DNA from 2 places in the Staphylococcus simulans genome. Region 1 is predicted to be linked to the other one. Evidence: riboswitches for the same ligand, from Rfam matches in the RefSeq annotation. Region 1 holds a riboswitch; the other holds the start of a gene.

What was found. A riboswitch is a leader RNA that binds a small molecule or an ion and turns the genes downstream of it on or off. The one in region 1 is predicted to bind thiamine pyrophosphate.
Region 2: linked by a shared signal. The riboswitch ahead of MUA87_RS01825 (thiamine phosphate synthase) and the one ahead of tenA (thiaminase II) in region 1 are both predicted to bind thiamine pyrophosphate.

What each region holds. Positions count from the first base shown of each region.
Region 1 covers NZ_CP095100.1:964,249-967,448, forward strand. The annotation lists gene MUA87_RS04260 (transglycosylase family protein) at 1-639, shown strand, start outside; gene MUA87_RS12800 (LysM peptidoglycan-binding domain-containing protein) at 848-1,609, shown strand; TPP riboswitch at 1,723-1,819, shown strand; gene tenA (thiaminase II) at 1,887-2,567, shown strand; gene thiD (bifunctional hydroxymethylpyrimidine kinase/phosphomethylpyrimidine kinase) at 2,570-3,200, shown strand, end outside.
Region 2 covers NZ_CP095100.1:468,414-471,613, forward strand. The annotation lists gene MUA87_RS01820 (NAD(P)/FAD-dependent oxidoreductase) at 1-1,094, opposite strand, end outside; gene MUA87_RS01825 (thiamine phosphate synthase) at 1,087-1,659, opposite strand; TPP riboswitch at 1,745-1,856, opposite strand; gene MUA87_RS01830 (trypsin-like serine peptidase) at 2,132-2,965, shown strand.

The DNA.
Region 1 (3,200 bases):
TTATTCGCAGTAGGAGTAGGAGCAGAAGCTCACGCATCTGAACAAGGAAATGCAGATCAAGCACAATTAGCAGAAACAGCATTAAACAATCCTGAACAATTAAACGAAAGCCCTGTACAAGAAGGCGCTTATAATATTAACTTTGAATATAATGGTTTAGACTTCAACTTTGAATCAGACGGTCAATATTGGAGCTGGAGCTATGGTCAAGCAGGCGGTAACGCACCAGCAGCTCAAACTACAACTCAACAAGCACCAGCAGCTCAACAAGCTCCAGTAGCTGAGCAAGCAGCACCACAAGCACAAGAAGCAACAACTCAACAAGCACCAGCACAACAAGCAGCACCTCAAGCTCAACAAGCTGCTCCACAACAATCAGCAAGCACTGGTTCATCAGCTGGTTTAAATGATCACTTACGTGCAATTGCACAACGTGAATCAGGTGGCGACATCCACGCAATCAACCCATCATCAGGTGCAGCAGGTAAATTCCAATTCTTACAATCAACTTGGGATTCAGTAGCACCAGCTGAATGGGTAGGTAAATCACCAGCATCAGCACCAGAAAGCGTACAAGACGCAGCAGCTGTTAAATTATATGACGGTGGCGCAGGTGCAGGTCACTGGGTTACTGCATAATTCAGCTAACTGATTATAAATAAATAGTTAAAAATCTATCAGGCAGGTTATCTCCAATTTAGGAGGTAACCTGCCTTTTGTAATATGTATGTAAAGAAAGACACAAGAAATATATATTGTTGTAACCTATGTTATTAGGATAGATGCTATTATAAAGACATCAAATAAATGATTTAATACAAACACCTTATGGGAGGACATATTTTACATGAAGAAATTACTAGTAGCATCGACAGCGGTGACAGCTGCTGCAGCAGTATTGGCAACAGGAATTGGAACTCAAGACGTACAAGCAAAATCATCATCAAAAGCTGAACATGCGAAGAAAGTAAAAGACGCTGAAAAGTATCTAAACGAAAAAGGTGAATACACTGTAGTTAAAGGTGACACTTTAAATAAAATCGCTAAAAAATTCGACGTTAAAGTCAAAGAATTAAAAAAATGGAACGATAAAAAATCTGACTTAATCTTAGTAGATGAAAGTTTAAAAGTTAAAGAACCTAAAAAAGTTGCGACAACACAAACAGCTGTACAATCAGACAGCCACTATGCATACAATACGCAACAAGTATCTTACAATAATTATAACCAAGCGCAATCAAACAATGCGCCACAATCATCATATACAGCACCACAACAATCTTATAACGCACCACAAGCATCATACAGTGCACCATCATATGCATCTTATGGTTCAGGTTCAGTAAGATTAGCTAACGGTAATACTGCAGGTTCTACAGGTGCATACGCAGCAGCACAAATGGAAGCTCGTACAGGCGTATCTGCATCAGTATGGGAAAACATCATTGCACGTGAATCAAATGGACAAGTTAATGCGTATAATCCATCAGGTGCCAGCGGTTTATTCCAAACAATGCCTGGTCATGGTTCTACAGCAACAGTTCAAGATCAAATCAACTCAGCTGTACATGCATATAACGTACAAGGATTAAGTGCTTGGGGTTATTAATGTTAAATAGTTAAAATTCAAGTCGAGACTAAGGTCTCGGCTTTTTTTATGAAAACAGATTCATTGCAAGTATGAAAGGGCTTTGATATGTTTAGTATGTAAATAAATTAAATAAAAACTGCTAGGGGCGCCTTTTGGCTGAGATAGGAAACTAGACCCTTTAAACCTGATTTGGTTAAGACCAACGTAGGAAAGTAGATACATAGTATGCATGATGCAAAAATACTGAAACTGCACTCCTAGGTTGGAATGCAGTTTTTTTATTGGAGGAATAAAAGTGACTTTTGCTGAAACACTTGAAAGAGATGCACAACCGATTATTGATCAAATTTATGACGATAATTTCATTCAAGCATTGTTAAAAGGGAATATAGATAAAGAGTCAATTAGACAATATTTACGTGCAGATGCCTCGTACTTAAGAGAGTTTGCGAATATCTATGCTTTATTAATTCCTAAAATGCCGAATTTAGAAAGTGTTCGATTTCTAGTTGATCAAATTCAATTCATTGTGAATGGTGAAGTGGAAGCACATGAATTCATGGCAGAATACGTGGGTGAACCGTATCACGAAATCGTACAACAAAAAGTGTGGCCGCCAAGTGGTGACCATTATATTAAACATATGTATTACAACGTTTATGCCCATGAAAATGCTGCATATGCGATTGCGGCAATGGCACCTTGTCCTTATGTCTATGCAGAAGTAGCAAAACGCGCAATGCAGGATGACAGATTAAATCAATCTTCTATATTGAAAAAATGGTTTGAATTCTATCAAACAGAAATGGATGCATTAATCGATGTTTTAAATCAATTAATGAATGAGTTAACTAAACATATGACAGATACAGAGAGACAAGAAGTCAGAGAGAATTATCTACAAAGTACAGTACATGAACGAAACTTCTTTAATATGGCTTATACAAAAGAACAATGGGAATTTGGAGGTAAATAATTATGAACAAACCGAAAATTGCTTTAACGATTGCAGGCACAGATCCAACAGGCGGCGCAGGTGTAATGGCTGACTTAAAGTCATTTCATGCATGCGGTGTGTACGGGATGGCCGCAATCACAAGTATCGTAGCGCAAAATACAAAAGGGGTTCAACACATTCATAACTTAGAATTATCTTGGTTAGAAGAACAGTTAGATAGTGTGTTTGATGACGAATTACCGCAAGCGATTAAAACTGGCATGATTGCGACAAAAGAAATGATGGAATTAATTCGTACTTATTTAGAAAAGCATCCTGAAATTCCATATGTCATTGATCCAGTAATGCTAGCCAAAAGTGGAGACTCTTTAATGGATGATAAAGGTAAACATGCCTTACAAAGTATCTTGTTACCACTTGCTGATGTTGCAACACCTAACTTACCTGAAGCAGAGGAAATTGTAGGATTCAAATTAGATAATGAAGATGCGATTAAAAAAGCAGGTAAAATCTTCATAGAAGAAATCGGCAGTAAAGGTGTAGTCATTAAAGGTGGTCATATCGAAGATGACAATATCGCAAAAGACTATCTATTTACGAAAGATGGTTTAGAAATTTTTGAAAGTGAAAGATATGAAGCAAAACATACAC
Region 2 (3,200 bases), 500 kb from region 1:
TGAAAGGGTTCGAGTGTTTGTGGACGATGTCCAGTCGCAACCCATTCGGCCATTAATTCACCGATAACAGGTGATAATAAAATACCATTACGGTAATGGCCAGTGATAATCCATAATCCTTCTTGTACTTCATCCATAATCGGCTGTTCTTCTTTAGTCCATGGACGAATACCTGACCAGTATTTGAGTTCTTTGCTTCTCGCAAGTTCAGGCACACGTTTAATCGCTTCTTCTAATAACCATGTTTTACCTTGTTCAGATACACCGACAGAGTAATCATCAAAGTAGCTTGTTGCGCCGATTAAGAAACGATGCGGGGGTTTAGGTACGATATAGCATCCGTTAGTCATAAATAACGTTTGTTTTAAATCTAAGTCTTCATTTTCAACGAGCAAGACTTCGCCTTTAACGCCGCTGACTGCTTCTTGAATGTCTGGTTGTTCTGAGACATTGCCAGCCCAAGCACCTGTGGCTTCAATTACTTTATGTGCTTTTGTTAAAGTGCGACGTCCGTTACGCTCTGCTTCAATATCATAACCTTCACCGACACGATGAATTGCGGTTACGTTCGTGTGTGAGAAGCGATCAATATTTGGTGCGTTTTCGAGTGAAGCATGAAGTGCCTTAGTATAATGATTAGCATTGATTTGATGGTCGTGCGGCACAAACATCATGGCTTCTGTACCTTTAACTAAATGATTGGTCAGTAATGCTAAATCAGTATCTGATAAGTCTTGAACATCCTCATCATGTGAATGAAGAAATGCATATTGTTGTTTCAATGATGGGACATCTTCTGTTTGAGTGGCTAACTTAATCAGGCCATTTTGTTGGTACTGAATATCAATACCTGTTTCTGAAAATAAGTCTGTACTTAATGCGTTGAACTTAGCACGGGATGTAAGTGCTAAACGAAAGAGGGGGCTATCCTCTTTAAATTCATTTTGTGCACCTAACATACCGCCTGCTTTATAAGAGGCATGTTTGCCTTCGATATCACGGTCGATTAATGCGATAGATAAACCACTGTCTTTTAAATGTCTTGCGATAGACATTCCGATGACGCCTGCTCCGATAATAGCTAAATCATACATAATGTTCACCTTCCTTGAGGGTGCGAAGTGTTTGTATATCATGTTGTAAGAAGAAAGAAATGGCTGCGATACCACTAAAACCATGCGGCACTTGTGATAAGGTATTTTCGTTAATACCGCCAAGTGCGATGGTAGGCATATCTACTTGTAAGGCATCTGATATTTCAGATGGCGTACGTGGCGGTAAACCTGGTTTAGAACCGGTCTCGAAAAGATGACCGAATAACACAAAATCTAAGTGATGATTTTTAGCGGATTGAATTGTATCTTTATGATGTGTAGACATGCTGACACATGCATCTGGATACTTGTTTTTAAATTCAAAGGCACGCTCGTCCATCTCTTTAAAATGAATACGCTTTAAATCAAAATTTTCAAATAGTTTTATATTGGAATGCGCAGTGATTTTAGCTTTAGGAAATCCAGCATCTAGTAAGCGTTGAATATCTGTAGCTTGAGTTGCTTGAGCAGTTCGTACAATTAAACAGTCAATCACAGGCGCTATTTCAACATATTGAGCTATGGTTGTTTTTGTGAGTTCATATGGCGTTATCGCGACCCACACGATGGATTCACCTTCTTTAATCAATAAGTCGAAAGAAAAGCGAAATAAAAAAACGCTATTTCCATATAAGAAAATAGCGCATTAAACGTACAATACGCCACTTTCCTACGCTAGTATAAACTAGATCAGGTTCCAAGAATTTCCTTATCATACATAAGGATCTCAGCCTGTAGGAACAGGCACTTCCAGTGGACTTATTGAAATTATTTGATTCATAGTATTTCAGGAAGTCATCATATTCAATACTTTAACTAATCGTGTAGCGAGGCGTTAACGTATTGGACTGACTTTTTCATTCTTGAAATATAACTTCCTTCTATATACAAACACATCATAAATCACTTGCATTAAAATTGCAATAGCGAATCGCTTTCATTGTAGGTTTTTACTGCTTACAAGTAAGACTATTGAAACAAGCAAATATAGCCGTCAATATGTGTGATACAATGAGAAAAAACATAAGGGGATATACATGAAACATATATTCAAAAGTGCAGTTGTATCACTTGCGGTTGTGGCTAGTTTAACTTTAACAAATACAGAAACGTTAGCAGCAGGTAGCTATTATTATAATGGGATGACGGATTATAATGCGTCTAAAGCTTATCCTAAAACAAAGCGAATTTCTAATAATGATGTACAAATTAAACACATCGCAAATGCATACAAAGGAAAATATAAAGCAGTAGGACGTATTAGTAATAAAGATGGTTGGAAAGGTAGAGGTAAAGACAGTATGGGGACAGGGACTGTTATAGGACCTTATACATTAATTACCAATGCACACGTGATAGATGATGCCAAAGGTGCGGCAGCTAATCCTAAATATATTACGTTTGATTTAAATCGCGATGGTAAGGCAAAAACTTATACTTTCCACGCAACGAAAGTGGTTAAAGTACCTCAAGCCGATGTCGCATTAGTCTATACCAAAGAAAAACTGACGAACTACACACAAGCATTACCTCTTGCGTCGAATACTCAAATTAACAACTTAACTTATAATCGCAATCTCTATTCAGTAGGTTATCCATGGCAAAATGGAGATAATACAAAATCCTACTGGAGTAAATTAAAATTCATACAAAAATCTTCAAACGGCACAGAACTACAAACCAAAGATAAATTCCGTGCAGGTGCTTCGGGATCAGTCATGGTTGATGGTAATTATCGTATCTATGGATTACGCACATACGGCTATAACCTCTGGGGTACATCACCTTATAATTACGCCAAAGTTGAAATGGCAGGCGGAGAAGCGTTAAATGGATCAACAGGAAGTTTTGTGAGAAGTCATATTAGATAGACTTTAAATACAATCTCTTTAAAAGTGTGAAATGAGTCGCACGGATTAGGGAGATTGTTTTTTTGTTTTTATTTACCTAGTTTGATTCAATTTCGTAAAAAAAGATGACAATTATTTTACCTAAATAGTAAAATTAAAATTCAAGTTGTATATGGAATTAAGAATTGAACCGTAGTATAATTATATTAATAAATATCTAGGGGAACTAGTGAGTGCTTCAGTGTTTAAATATAAG